2 regions of the Halomonas sp. HG01 genome follow, and region 2 is predicted to be linked to the other one. Evidence: predicted binding sites of a transcription regulator. Region 2 holds the regulator's gene; the other holds the start of a gene.

Region 1 (7,454 bases), 1.1 Mb from region 2:
CCAGGTCGCGCTCCAGCAGCTGGGCGGCGCCGCGGATGCCGCCCAGCGGATTCTTGACCTCATGGGCGAGCCCCCGCGCCAGCACCTTGATGGTCTCCTGGCGGGTCTGCAGCGCCTCCTCGCGTGAGATGCGCAGCAGCCGGTCGCGGGGCTCCAGCTCCATCAGCAGCTCGTCCGCCGACAGCGGCGTGACGGTGTAGTCCACCGTCAGCGCGTCGCCGGTGGGCAGGGTCAGGCGCGCCTCGCGCTGGGTGTAGGGATGGAACTCGTCGCGTGCCTTGGCCAGCAGTTCGCCGATATCGTCATCCGAGTTCACCAGCCCCGGCAGCGGCAGGCCGGTGACCCTCGAGCGGCTCAATGCCAGCAACGCCTCCGCCGCCGGATTCATCCAGCGCAGCTGCAGCCGGCCATCCAGCAGCAGCACGGCGGTGGTGAGGTGTTCCATCAGGCGTTGATACATGAAGGCATTCCCGTTGGTGCATTCCGGCGGCGAAACGATGCGGCGCCTCCCTCATGTGCTGCAAGAAGCGCGCCACTTTGGGGAAGACGGCATGGCGTCGCCTCCCGGCTGATCCGACATGGGGATCATGCACCATGGTAGTGCACCACGCTGGTGCACGCACTGCGAGGCAGCGCTCACTCCGGCTCGAGCGGCTTCCTGAAGTGCGCTCGCGGGGCGTGATGCGCTCGCCATGCTTCATGGTCGTGCCGACGGCGATCGCTTCCGGGCGGACGATCGCCGCGCAGCGCCTCGGCATGGCGGAAGGCGCTGCCCTCGCTCACCCGGTCGGCGTGATCGAAGGCATCGAAGTGCCCGTCGTCACGCGCCGGCGGTGGGATACAGGGCCTCGGGGAGCCATCCGGACACAGCGGTCGATGCGGCCGGCGAGGGGGCAGCTAATGGTTGGCGGGATTGTTGGGATTGCTCGGCAGATTGACGCTGGCCCGCTGAACGTAGAGCGTCAGCGGCGAGGTGCGGTGGCGCACCGCGCCGGAGGCGTCGAGCAGCTCGGCCTGCACCCGGTGCTCACCGCGGTTGAGATTGGAGAGCAGGAAGGTGTCGGTGTGCATGGCGGACTGACTGACCTGGCCGTCCACCAGCAGCCGCACGCGATGGTCGTCGCGCAGGTCGGGGCGGATGGCGAGCTGCACCTGAACGTTGCCCGCGGCCCCGGTAGGCAGGGTCGTCTGCTGCTCGGGGGAGGCGATCGCGAAGACGTCGTAGGGCATGAAGGGCTGGCCAGGCTCGCCGTAGCGCGTGGTGCTCTCGGGCCGACCGGACGAGGCGCTCGACAGCGGCTGCACCGGCCGCGACGGCACCACGGTGAGCGGATCGAGCTCCACCGCCTCGCCGCCGCGCCCGGGGTCGTCGGTGAAGACGACGTTGCCCTGGGCATCGGTGGTGCGATAGATGGTCTGCGCGACGGCCGGCAGGCTCATCGCCAGGCCCAGCGCCAGTGTCATGACAACCTTGTGCATGCGTCTCTCCCGAGCTCCGTGACGGTCCCGTGCGGCGCGCCGTGCGCCTGCCATCGTCCTGCTCCAAGCCTAGCCCACCGTCGACCCGGAACGGAATCCACGTTCGCGCCCCGGGTGAAGAAGAGTAGGATGAGGCGGCGACACCAACAGCCAAGGAGCGACGGGCATGGAGGCATGGGAGAAGGTGGTCTTGCTGACCCTGGTGGCCGGCATGGCGATGCCGTTGGGGGGCTGGGTCGCCCAGGTGGAACGCCTCGGGCCGAACTGGCTGGAGAACGAGCTGCGCCACGGCATCATCGCCTTCGGCGGCGGCGCCCTGCTCTCGGCGGTGGCCCTGGTGCTGGTGCCCAACAGCCTAGAGGCGCTGGCCCCGGGGCCGGCCATGCTCTGGTTCCTCGCCGGCGGCCTGGCCTTCATGGGCATCGACATCCTGCTCGACCGCAACGGCACCTCCGCCAGCCAGCTGACGGCCATGCTCTCCGACTTCCTGCCCGAAGCCCTGGCTCTGGGGGCCGCCTTCACCTATGGCGGCGGCAGCGGCGTGCTGCTGGCCCTGCTGATGACGCTGCAGAACCTGCCGGAAGGCTTCAACGCCTATCGCGAGCTGCGCGAGACCACCCACTACTCGGCCCGGCGCCTGCTGACGCTGTTCTTCGCCATGGCCTGGCTGGGCCCGCTGGCGGGGCTGGGCGGGCTCTGGTGGCTGGGCGACTACCCCACCCCGGTGGCCGCGATCATGCTGTTCGCCGCCGGCGGCATCCTCTACTCGGTGTTTCAGGACCTGGCCCCCCAGGCCCGCCTCGAACGCCACTGGGGGCCGCCGCTGGGCGCAGTGCTCGGCTTCGCCATGGGCATCGTCGGTCACATGCTGATCCACTGATGGCCATGACGGGGTCAGCCCGCGGCATCGAGACACGCAAAAGAAAGACGCACAAAAAAGGCACGCCCTCGGGCGTGCCTTTCGCGTGCTGGAGCGCGGCGCCAGGCGCCGCGCGGCATCAGCAGCTGTAGTACATGTCGAACTCGACCGGATGCGTGGTCATGCGCAGGCGCTCGACGTCCTCTTCCTTGAGCTCGATGTAGGCATCGATCATCTCGTCGGTGAACACGCCACCTTCGGTCAGGAAGGCACGGTCCTCGGCCAGCGCCTCGAGGGCCTGGTCCAGGCTCTCGGCGACGGTCGGGATGGACTTGCCTTCTTCCGGCGGCAGGTCATAGAGGTTCTTGTCCATGGCGTCGCCGGGATGGATCTTGTTCTTGATGCCATCGATGCCGGCCATCAGCATCGCCGCGAAGCACAGGTAGGGGTTGGCGGTCGGGTCGGGGAAACGCGCCTCGACACGCTTGCCCTTCGGGCTGGCGGTGTACGGGATACGGATGGAAGCGGAGCGGTTGCGGGCGCTGTAGGCCAGCATGACCGGCGCTTCGAAGCCCGGCACCAGACGCTTGTAGGAGTTGGTGGACGCGTTGGTGAAGGCGTTCAGGGCACGCGCGTGCTTGATGATGCCGCCGATGTAGTACAGCGCCATTTCGGACAGGCCCGCGTACTCGTCGCCGGCGAACTGGTTCTGGCCGTCCTTCCAGAAGGACTGGTGGACGTGCATGCCGGAACCGTTGTCACCGACCAGCGGCTTGGGCATGAAGGTGGCGGTCTTGCCGTAGGCGTGGGCGACGTTGTGCACCACGTACTTCATTTCCTGAAGTTCGTCGGCCTTCTTCACCAGGGTGTTGAACTTGACGCCGATCTCGTTCTGGCCGGCGTTGGCGACCTCGTGGTGGTGCACCTCGACGGACTGGCCGATGGCCTCGAGGGTGTTGCACATGGCGCCACGGATGTCGTGGAAGCTGTCGACCGGCGGAACCGGGAAGTAGCCGCCCTTGACGCGCGGACGGTGCGCCAGGTTGCCGCCTTCGACCTGACGGTCGGTGGCCCAGGCGCCTTCCTCGGAGGTGATCTTGTACATGGCGCCTTCGATGTCGGCCTTCCAGTGCACCTCGTCGAAGATGAAGAACTCGGGCTCCGGACCGAAGAAGGCGGTATCGCCCAGACCGGTGGACTGCAGGTAAGCCTCGGCGCGCTTGGCGATGGAGCGCGGGTCACGCTCGTAGCCCTGCATGGTGGCCGGCTCGATGATGTCGCAGCGCAGGATCAGGGTGGCGTCTTCGGTGAAGGGGTCGAGGAAGCCGGTGCCGTCTTCCGGGCGCAGAATCATGTCGGACTCGTTGATGCCCTTCCAGCCGGAGATGGAGGAGCCATCGAACATCTGACCGTTCTCGAAGAACTCTTCGTCGACGTCACGGGCCGGAATGGTGACGTGCTGTTCCTTGCCTTTGGTGTCGGTGAAGCGCAGGTCGATCCACTTCACGTCATGCTCTTCGATCAGGGCGAGAGTCTTCTCGGACATGAGGTCCTCCAGGGTACAGTGGCTGGTGTTGGTATTCCGCTGAATCTGTCTGTCGTCGGTCGCGGGTGTGTCCAGTCGACGTTGTAGCATGGCGTCGGCGCGATGCCCACGCCGCCATGCACGACCATGGCATTGTCCGAAACAAAGCATACAACGTGCCAAAATGACGACGCACGCCGACACCGATCTATAAACAGCTGAAGAGAAAGAAGAAAAAAATTGCTCCATGAGAGTGCAAAGCCGACCACCCCGTACCATGCCCGCTCATGACGCCTTCCAGGCCGTGCCGAACGCCCCAAAATGGAGCCTGGAAGGCCTCTTTGCACCAAACGTGTGCACACCTTCTTTTCTCGCGCACCAAACCGACGCTTCCGCCGTTCGGACGCCGTGCGACGCGCCCCATGGCGAAAAACACCTCGACGATCCGGATTCCGGCGGCTACAAGGCTGGTAGCGTCGAGGTCCTGACCCTATAATGCCACCCCAATTTCCCAGCAGGATCCCGTCGTGATCGAGAATCTTCGCAACATCGCCATCATCGCTCACGTCGACCACGGCAAGACCACCCTGGTCGACAAGCTCCTCCAGCAGTCCGGCACCCTGGACCGCAAGGCCGAAGGCCAGGAGCGCATCATGGACTCCAACGACCAGGAGAAGGAACGCGGCATCACCATCCTGGCCAAGAACACGGCGATCCGCTGGGATGATGGCAAGGGCCGCGACTACCACATCAACATCGTGGACACCCCTGGACACGCCGACTTCGGCGGCGAGGTCGAGCGCGTGATGTCCATGGTCGACTCCGTGCTGCTGATGGTCGACGCCGTCGACGGCCCGATGCCGCAGACCCGCTTCGTGACCCAGAAGGCCTTCGACCAGGGCCTCAAGCCGATCGTCGTGGTCAACAAGATCGACCGCCCGGGCGCCCGCCCCGACTGGGTCATCGACCAGATCTTCGACCTGTTCGACAACCTCGGCGCCTCCGACGAGCAGCTCGATTTCCCGATCATCTACTGCTCCGCGCTCAACGGCATCGCCGGCACCGAGCCGGAAGAGCTGAGCGATGACATGCGCCCGATGTTCGAGGCCATCGTCGACATCGTCGAGCCGCCCAAGGTCGAGCTGGAAGCGCCGTTCCAGATGCAGGTCTCCGCACTGGACTACAACAGCTACGTCGGCGTCATCGGCCTGGGCCGCATCACCCGCGGCAGCGTCAAGCCGAACCAGCAGGTCACCGTCGTTTCCAAGGAAGGCAACACCCGCCGCGGCAAGATCGGCCAGGTCATGACCCACCTCGGCCTCGAGCGCGTGCAGACCGAGGAAGCCACCGCCGGCGACATCATCTGCATCACCGGCATCGAGGATCTGGCGATCTCCGATACGCTGTGCGACCCGTCTGCCGTCGAGGCGCTGCCGGCGCTGACCGTCGACGAACCGACCGTGTCCATGACCTTCCAGGTCAACGACTCGCCGTTCGCCGGCAAGGACGGCAAGTTCGTCACCAGCCGCAACATCAAGGATCGCCTCGACCAGGAGCTGATCCACAACGTGGCGCTGCGCGTCGAGCAGGGCGACTCCCCCGAGAAGTTCATCGTCTCCGGCCGCGGCGAGCTGCACCTCTCGGTGCTGATCGAGAGCATGCGTCGTGAAGGCTTCGAGCTGGCCGTGGGCCGCCCCGAGGTCATCATCCGCGAGATCGACGGCCAGGAGCAGGAGCCCTACGAAGAAGTCATCATCGACTGCGAGGAGCAGCACCAGGGCGCCATCATGGAAGAGCTCGGCTACCGCAAGGGCGAGCTCAAGAACATGAACCCCGACGGCAAGGGCCGGGTGCGTCTCGACTTCATCATCCCGGCGCGCGGCCTGATCGGCTTCCGCGGTCAGTTCCTGACCCTGACCTCGGGCACCGGCATCCTGACCAGCCGCTTCGACCACTACGGCGACCTCAAGCCGGACGCCTCGGTCGAGCGTCGCAACGGCGTGCTGGTCTCCATGGTCTCCGGCAAGGCCCTGGCCTACGCGCTGTTCGCGCTGCAGGACCGCGGCAAGCTGATCATCGAGCACGGCACCGAGGTCTACGAGGGCATGCTGATCGGCATCAACAGCCGTGCCGAGGACATGGTCGTCAACCCGACCAAGGCCAAGAAGCTCGACAACATGCGCGCTTCCGGCAACGACGAGAACCTGGTGCTGACCCCGCCGATCCGCTTCACCCTGGAGCAGGCCATCGAGTTCCTCGACGACGACGAGCTGGTGGAGATCACCCCGAACCACATCCGCCTGCGCAAGAAGCTGCTGTCCGAGAACGAGCGCAAGCGCGCCAAGAAGAAGTAAGCGTCTTCGCCGCACCGCGCGTCTGAGCGCCGCGATTCGCTGCGCACAAGGAGCCCGCCATCATGGCGGGCTCCTTCGTTTCAGCGGCCGCCGTGCCAGCCCTTTCCCTCCATCGGTGGCCTCGCCCCCCGGCCGGGGACTATGCTGAGGCTCCAGCATTCGCCATGGAGGCCAGCCCGATGCACAAGCACGTCGAATGGGACGATCCCGGCAGCGCCAGCGTGCTGCGCTACTACCAGGACCATCCCCAGGATTACCCGGAGCCCCACGAGGGCAGCATCATCAGCGCCCACTTCCGCGGCTTCACGGTGCGGGTGCGGGTCGACGCCCACGTCGAGGACACCAGCATCGGCGAGGTGGTTGCGCTGATCGCCGACGACAACGGACGCCGCGAGCAGCACGTCGGCGACCTGGCGCTCGGCGACACCGTGCGCCTGCCCGATGCCCTGCGTGCGCTCGAGCCGCGTCACCCCGAGGCGGACGACGATCCCGACTGAGCCGGCGACCGGATTACCATCCGCCATCGCCAACGGCCCCTAAACGCTAGCCATCTGGTCAAGTACCCCGCGTCTGGCGCACAGTGACGACCATGGGGCGGCACCGCCCCACGCAGCCCCCATGGCCGCTCGTGGCCGTGGGGCCCGAGTCACGAGGCCGCGAGCGCCGGGAACCGATGAGCACCAACAACGTCTGGACGCACAAGGGCACCTTCCTGCTCGCCGCCGTCGGTTCGGCGGTAGGGCTGGGCAACCTGTGGCGCTTTCCCTACCTGGCCGGCGAGAACGGGGGCGGGGCCTTCCTGCTGGTCTACGCCCTGACCATCTTCGCGGTCGGCATCCCGATCCTGATCGCCGAGACCATGCTCGGCCGCAACAGCCGACGCAGCCCGATCATGGGCATGCGCTTCCTGACCCGCACCCATCACACCTCCCGCGCCTGGGAATCCATCGGCTGGCTGGGCGCGGTCTCGGCCTTCGTGATTCTCAGCTTCTATTCGGTGATCGCCGGCTGGGCGATTCATTACACCGGGCTGATGCTCAGCGGTGGACTGATCGACGCCGATGCCGAGCGCGTGGCCGCGAGCTTCGATGTCCTGCTGGCCTCGCCGCCGCTGCTGGCGCTCTACCACAGCCTGTTCATCGGCGCCTCGGCGCTGATCGTCGGGCTCGGCGTCCACCGCGGCATCGAGAACGGCCTGCGCATCCTGATGCCGGCACTGTTCGTGATCCTGATGGTG
Region 2 (7,454 bases):
TCTCGGCGGTCAGCGCCGAGCCGGCACGGCCGGCGAACAGCAGCGCCGCCACCACCGGCGCCAGCTCGCGCAGCAGCGACAGCGCCACCATCTGGCCGAGCGCATCCTCGGCGCCGAAGTCGACCAGGATGGTGTAGCCCTGCAGGCCCAGCACCATGCCGATGAACAACCCCGACACCATCACGATGGCCAGCGACAGCACGCCCACGAAGTACATCTGGCGCAGCCACAGACGGATCCCTTCGCCGGAGGGCACGCCCACTGCCGACTGGACGAGCAGCAGCGTCGCCTGGCCGAGTCCCTCGGCGACGCCGAAGCCCAGGCGTCCCAGACGTTGAATCATCGCCATCATCTCGCGCCTCCCGTGCCCAGCAGGTCCTCATGGAAATCCCTGGCGGGATAGTGGAACGGCACCGGGCCGTCCGGCTCGCCGTGAACGAACTGGCTGACCCTGGGGTCGCGATCCACGTCGAGGCTCTGTGGCGTGCCCTGGGCCATCACCTGGCCGTCGGCGATCACGTAGACGTAGTCGGCGATGGACAGGGTCTCCTTGATATCGTGGGACACCACCACCGCGGTCAGCCCCAGGGCATCGTTGAGCCGGCGAATCAGCTGCACCAGCACGCCCATGGAGATGGGGTCCTGGCCGACGAAGGGCTCGTCGTAGAGGATCAGGTCCGGGTCCAGGGCGATCGCCCGGGCCAGCGCCACGCGCCGCGCCATGCCGCCGGAAAGCTCCGACGGCATCAGCGTTCGGGCGCCGCGCAGGCCCACCGCCTGAAGTTTCATCAGCACCAGGTCGCGGACCATCGATTCGGGAAGGTCGGTGTGCACGCGCAGCGGAAAGGCCACGTTCTCGAACACGTCGAGATCGGAGAACAGCGCCCCGCTCTGGAACAGCATGCCCATGCGCCGACGCATCCGGAACAGCGCCTTGCGCGACAGGGCGTGCACGTCCTCGCCGCCGATCATCACCCGACCGGCGTCAGGGGCGAGCTGGCCGCCGATCAGCTTGAGCAGGGTGGTCTTGCCGGTGCCGCTGGGTCCCATGATCGCGGTGATCTTGCCGCGTGGCACCGCCATGTCGAGGCCGCGGAAGATCTCCGTCTCTCCGCGAGAGAAGCGCAGGCCCTCCACCTCGATGAGGGGAGAATCGGTCATCCAATGAATTCCCTGATAGATTATCGAACATCGTATCCTAACCATCGACCGGGGCGCCAGCGCCGTCATGTGCCGGCTTGCGCAGCACGGCCTCAGCGGGTTCAATGAGCGCCCTCTTGCGTGGCCCGCCGGCGCCGAATCGGCCGTCCGCCCTTGAGCCCAACCCCGCGACAGGCAACAATCCTCCCATGACAGACGACACCTCCTCCCTCACCGGCCTGCTGGCCAGCGCCGAACGCACCCTGCGGCTGGAGCAGCAGGCCATCGGCGCCCTCGTCGCGCGCCTGGACGGCGACTTCGAGCGCGCCTGCGAGCTGATCCTGGCCTGTCGCGGCCGCGTGGTGGTCACCGGCATGGGCAAGTCCGGCCACATCGGCAGCAAGATCGCCGCCACCCTGGCCAGTACCGGTACCCCGTCCTTCTTCGTGCATCCGGGCGAAGCCAGCCACGGCGACCTGGGCATGATCACGCCGGGCGACGTGGTGCTGGCGCTGTCGAATTCCGGCGAGACCGCCGAGGTCACCGCCCTGCTGCCGCTGCTCAAGCGCCTCGGCACCCCGCTGATCAGCATGACCGGGCGCCCCGGCTCGACCCTGGCTCGCCACGCCGAGGCCCACCTGGACGCCGGCGTCGAGCGCGAGGCCTGCCCGCTGGATCTGGCGCCCACCTCCTCGACCACCGCCGCCCTGGCACTGGGCGATGCCCTGGCCGTGGCGCTGCTCGAGAGCCGCGGCTTCACCGCCGAGGATTTCGCCCTCTCGCATCCCGGCGGCAGCCTCGGCAAGCGGCTGCTGCTCAAGGTCTCGGACCTGATGCATCAGGGCGCCCGCCTGCCGCAGGTCGCGCTGGGCAGCCCGCTGCGCGATGCGCTGCTGGAGATCACCCGTCAGGGCCTGGGCTTCACCTGCGTCATCGACCCCGAGGGCAGGCTGGCCGGGGTCTACACCGACGGCGACCTGCGCCGCACCCTGGATCAGTTCAGCGACCTGTCGTCGCTGACCGTGGATCAGGTGATGACGACCCCCGGCAAACGGACCTCGCCCGACACCCTGGCCGCCGAGGCCGTGCGGCTGATGGAGGACAACCGCATCACCGCCCTGGCCGTGGTCGACGATGACGGCCGCCCGGTGGGCGCGCTACACATGCATGACCTGCTGGCCAGCGGCGTCATCTGACCCAAGGAGATTCCATGCCCTTCGACGCCCCCCTGCTGAACCCGGACCTGGTCCAGCGCCTGCGACAGGTGCGCCTGCTGGCCCTGGACGTGGACGGCGTGTTGACCGACGGCCGCCTCTACTTCGATGCCGACGGCGACAGCCTCAAGGCCTTTCATACCCTCGACGGTCACGGCATCAAGCTGGTGCAGCGCGCCGGCATCCAGGTGGCGCTGATCACCGGCCGCGACTCGCCGATGGTCACTCGCCGCGCCAGCGCGCTCGGCATCCGGCATCTGCATCAGGGCATCGAGAAGAAGCTGCCGACGCTGCGCCAGCTGTGCCAAGACCTCGAACTCGACCTCTCCCAGGTCGCCTACTGCGGTGACGACCTGCCCGACCTGGCCCCGATCCATCGGGCCGGCGTCGGCATCAGCGTCCCCGGCGCGCCGAGCTACATCCGTCGGCACGCCGACTGGGTCACCGAACGCGAGGGCGGTCATGGCGCGGTTCGCGAGATCTGCGACACCCTGCTCCAGGCCCAGGACAGCCTGGACGCCGTGCTCGACACCTATCTGAACGGCCAGGACTGACGCCATGCGCCTCCCTCGTCCCGGCTTTCGCACCTGGCTGTTCCTGCTGCTGCTCGCCCTGGGCGGCGGCCTGGCGCTGCTCGACCAGCGCCCCGAGGCACCGCCGGGCCCCGCGCCCCAGGGCGAGACGGGAGAGCCCGACTACTACCTGGAGAACGCGCACCTGACGCGATTCGACGCCCAGGGCGCGCCTCACCAGCGCCTCACCACGCCGCGCCTGGAGCACACGCCCATCGACGACGTCACCCGGCTGACCACGCCCCACGCCCAGCTTCGCGACAGCGAAGGCCGGCAATGGCTGGCCGACGCCGAGCGCGGACGCCTGGAAGACGGCCAGCGCCTGCTCACCCTCGAGGGGCAGGCGGTGCTGACCGCCCCCGAGGAACGCTGGCGGCTCGAGACCGAACGCCTGTACTACGACAGCATCGCCGGTCACGCCTGGAGCGACACGCCGGCACGACTGAGCCAGCCGCCGCAGTGGATGCGCGGCGAGCGCTTCGACGCCTGGCTCGATGACAACCGCGCCCGACTGACCGACAATGTGCGCGGCCACCACCCGCCGGACCCCCAGGAGGACCCCGAGTCATGACGCGATCCCTCGCTTCACTGCTCAGCGCAGCGCTGCTCGCCACCGCGCTGGCCGCCCCCGCCGCCCTGGCGCTGGAAGGCGACGCCAGCGCGCCCATCCAGGTCGAGGCCGACCGCCTGGACCTCGACGACCGCGCCGGCACCGCCGTCTATCAGGGCGACGTGCAGATCCAGCAGGGCAGCATGCAGCTGACCGGCGACCGCGTGGAGATCCAGCGCAACGAGGCCGGCCAGCTGACCACCGCCACCGCCACCGGCCAGCGCGCCTACCTGGAGCAGAAGCCCGCCCCCGATCAACCCCTGGTCCGCGCCTGGGGCCGCACCGTGGTCTACCACGTGGCCGAGCGGCGCATCGAGCTCGTCGACCAGGCCGAGCTGCACCAGGGCGGCGACACCTTCGACGGCGGCTACCTCGAATACTTCCTCGACCGCCGGGTGGTGCAGGCCCGCTCCGACGCCGAGGGCATCGGCGAGCGCCAGCGCGTGCGCATGACCCTGGAGCCGGAACAGCAGGACGGCCCATGAAGACCCTGAGTGCCCAGAACCTCGCCAAGAGCTACAAGCGCCGTCGCGTCGTTCACGACATCAGCCTGGAGATCCAGCAGGGCCGCATCGTCGGCCTGCTGGGCCCCAACGGCGCCGGCAAGACCACCTCCTTCTACATGATCGTCGGCCTGGTCCGGGCCGACGCCGGCCGCGTCGTCATCGACGACCGCGACCTCTCCGGCGCCGCCATGCACCAACGCGCCCAGGCCGGCATCGGCTACCTGCCCCAGGAAGCCTCGATCTTCCGCAAGCTGTCGGTGGCCGACAACATCATGGCCATTCTCGAGACCCGCCGTGACCTCGACCGTGCCGGCCGCAAGGCGCGCCTGGAGGCACTGCTGGAGGAGTTCCACATCACCCACATCCGCGACAACCTGGGCATGAGCCTGTCCGGCGGCGAGCGCCGGCGGGTCGAGATCGCCCGGGCGCTGGCCACCGAACCCGATTTCATCCTGCTCGACGAGCCCTTCGCCGGCGTCGACCCGATCTCGGTAGGCGACATCAAGGGCATCATCCGCCAGCTCAAGGCCCGCGAGATCGGCGTGCTGATCACCGACCACAACGTGCGCGAGACGCTGGACATCTGCGACGGCGCCTACATCGTCGGCGACGGCCAGATCATCGCCGAAGGCGACGCCGAGGCCATCCTCGCCAACCAGCGGGTACGCGACGTCTACCTGGGCCAGGACTTCCGACTCTGAGCCTATTGGCTTCGCAAGTCACTGATATATTGTCGCCATGCACAGACAGGCATGGCAATTGCCATTGGCATGCTAATTGCTGAGCAAAGGCTTGCACGGCGGGCACACCCACACTAGGGTGGAAGGCCTCTTTGCCGCAGGACCGGAACGCTTGCCATGGCCATGAAGGCATCCCTCCAACTGCGTGTCGGCACCCAGCTGACCATGACGCCCCAGCTGCAGCAGGCCATCGGCCTGCTGCAGCTCTCGACCCTTGATCTGCGCCAGGAGATCCAACAGGCCCTGGAAGCCAATCCCATGCTGGAGCTGGAGGACGACTTCGGCGAGCAGGCCGCCGGGGAGACGCCGGACGACGACTGGTCCGACGAGATTCCGGAAGAACTCAGCGTCGACAGCGACTGGTCGGACACCTTCCAGGACGCCGGCGGCAGCGGCGAGGCTCCCGACTTCGAGCGCCAGGCCGCCGGCCAGAGCCTGCAGAGCCACCTCGTCTGGCAGCTGGCCATGAGCGAGCTCGACGAACGCGAGACCCGCATCGCCGAGAGCCTGATCGATGCCGTGACGCCGGACGGCTATCTGGATCAACCGCTCGACGAGCTGCGCGACGGCCTGCGCGCCCAGGGCCTCGACGGGCTCGCTACCCGCGAGGTCGAAGCGGTGCTGCTGCGCCTGCAGCAGTTCGAGCCCACCGGCGTGTTCGCCCGCGATCTGCGCGAGTGCCTGCTGCTGCAGCTGGCCACCCTGACCGACGACACCCCGCTGCTGCCCCAGGCGCGCCGCCTGGTACGCCAGTTCCTCGAGGCCCTGGCCGGCAACGACCGGCGGCTGCTCAAGCGGCGTCTGGGGCTCGACGACGAGACCCTCGACGAGGTCATCGGCCTGATCCGCGGCCTCGACCCGCGCCCGGGCAGCGAATTCGCCAGCGGCGACAGCGACTACGTGATTCCCGACCTGATCGCCCGCTACACGCCCCAGGGCTGGCGCGTCGAGCTCAACCCCGAGGCGATGCCGCGGCTGCGCATCCAGCCCGACTACGCGGCGCTGATCAAGCGCGCCGACAAGAGCGACGACAACCAGTTCCTCAAGGACCACCTGCAGGAGGCGCGCTGGCTGATCAAGAGCCTGGCCAGCCGCAACGACACCCTGCTGCGCGTCGGCCACGAGGTGATGACCCGCCAGATCGAGTTCCTCGAGCACGGCGAAGAGGCCATGAAGCCGCTGATCCTGGCCGACATCGCCCAGACGGTGGAGATGCACGAGTCGACCATCTCTCGGGTCACGACCCAGAAGTTCATCCACACCCCCCGCGGCGTCTTCGAGCTCAAGTACTTCTTCTCGAGCCAGGTCGGCGACGGCGAGGATGCCCACTCCAGCACCGCGATCCGCGCCCGCATCCGCAAGCTGATCGAGGGCGAACCGCCGCGCAAGCCGCTGTCCGACAGCAAGCTGGTCACCCTACTCGCCGAGGAGGGCATCGAGGTGGCCCGACGCACCGTCGCCAAGTATCGCGAAGCGATGCACATCCCCTCCTCCAGCCAGCGCAAGCGCCTCGGCTGAGGCCCTCCCGACGGGGGGGTTCCAGAGTATGAAAACGCGTCTGGCACGGGGGGTTTGCAAGGCACCAAAAAGGGTTACAATCGAGTCACCACCCAAGGAGCAAGGAGCGTGTCATGCAAGTCAACCTCACCGGCCATCACGTGGAATTGACCGAGCCCCTGCGTGACTACGTGCAGGAGAAACTCTCCCGCCTGGAACGCCATTACGACAACATCACCACCGTTCAGGTGACGCTCTCCGTCGAGAAGGAACGCCAACAGGCCGCCTGCACGCTGCACGCCGCCGGTGCCGATCTGCACGCCGAAGCGATGGACGCCGACATGTACGCCGCCATCGACGCCCTTGCCGACAAGCTGGACCGCCAGCTCGTCAAGCACAAGGAAAAGACTCAGGCCCGCGCCCAGGGCGCCGCAAGCGTCCGCTGAGTCATGTCACTCGAAGCCATCCTGCCCCCCGAGCGCACCCTCTTCGGTGTGCCCGGGGGGAGCAAGAAACGGGTGCTGGAGTTCTTCAGCACCTTCATCGCCCAGAACATTCCCAGCCTCGACAGCCAGGAGGTCTTCAGCCGGCTGATCGGGCGGGAGCGCCTGGGCAGCACCGGCATCGGGCACGGGGTCGCCATCCCCCATTCCCGCAACCCTCACTGCAAGGCCCCTATCGCCGGCTTTCTCAAGCTCGACGAACCGGTCGACTTCGACGCCATCGACGGTGAACCCGTCGACCTGGTGTTCGTGCCGCTGGTCCCCGAGGAAGCCGACGACGCGCATCTCGCCCTGCTCGGCCAGGTCGCCGGCGTGATGAACGACGCCGCGACCCGCAGCGCCCTGCGTCGGGCCGGCAGCCAGCGCGAGCTGCACGACAGCCTCCTCGACGCCATCCGACGACAGGCACCGGCCGCCAGCGGACGCAGCTGAGGGCCGCCCCCGACCAGGAGACCCGATCCGTCATGCAGCTCGTCATCATCAGCGGACGCTCCGGCTCCGGCAAGTCGATCGCCCTGCAGGCCCTCGAGGACCTCGGCTACTACGCCATCGACAACCTCCCGGCGATGCTCCTCGGACCGCTGGTCGACGAGCTGCGCAGCGGCCAGTCCCTGCGCAGCGCCGTCGCGGTCAGCATCGACGCCCGCAACCTGCCCCATGCCCTGGAACGCT

Evidence for each region. Region 2 encodes sigma-54, which starts transcription at its own class of promoters, with help from an activator protein. Its sites were predicted from a motif close to TGGCACNNNNNTTGCTNT; they were not measured.
Region 1: glnA (glutamate--ammonia ligase) is a predicted target of sigma-54. The motif match lies at 4,028-4,045, and genes of this name have one in related genera.

What each region holds. Positions count from the first base shown of each region.
Region 1 covers NZ_CP022134.1:10,648-18,101, reverse strand. The annotation lists gene glnL (nitrogen regulation protein NR(II)) at 1-460, opposite strand, end outside; gene UN84_RS00075 (DUF4124 domain-containing protein) at 898-1,479, opposite strand; gene UN84_RS00070 (ZIP family metal transporter) at 1,646-2,359, shown strand; gene glnA (glutamate--ammonia ligase) at 2,478-3,884, opposite strand; gene typA (translational GTPase TypA) at 4,391-6,217, shown strand; gene UN84_RS00055 (hypothetical protein) at 6,397-6,714, shown strand; gene UN84_RS00050 (sodium-dependent transporter) at 6,891-7,454, shown strand, end outside.
Region 2 covers NZ_CP022134.1:1,153,738-1,161,191, reverse strand. The annotation lists gene mlaE (lipid asymmetry maintenance ABC transporter permease subunit MlaE) at 1-352, opposite strand, end outside; gene UN84_RS05395 (ATP-binding cassette domain-containing protein) at 349-1,161, opposite strand; gene UN84_RS05390 (KpsF/GutQ family sugar-phosphate isomerase) at 1,350-2,336, shown strand; gene UN84_RS05385 (KdsC family phosphatase) at 2,351-2,908, shown strand; gene lptC (LPS export ABC transporter periplasmic protein LptC) at 2,913-3,497, shown strand; gene lptA (lipopolysaccharide transport periplasmic protein LptA) at 3,494-4,021, shown strand; gene lptB (LPS export ABC transporter ATP-binding protein) at 4,018-4,743, shown strand; gene UN84_RS05365 (RNA polymerase factor sigma-54) at 4,900-6,300, shown strand; gene hpf (ribosome hibernation-promoting factor, HPF/YfiA family) at 6,414-6,725, shown strand; gene UN84_RS05355 (PTS sugar transporter subunit IIA) at 6,729-7,214, shown strand; gene rapZ (RNase adapter RapZ) at 7,247-7,454, shown strand, end outside.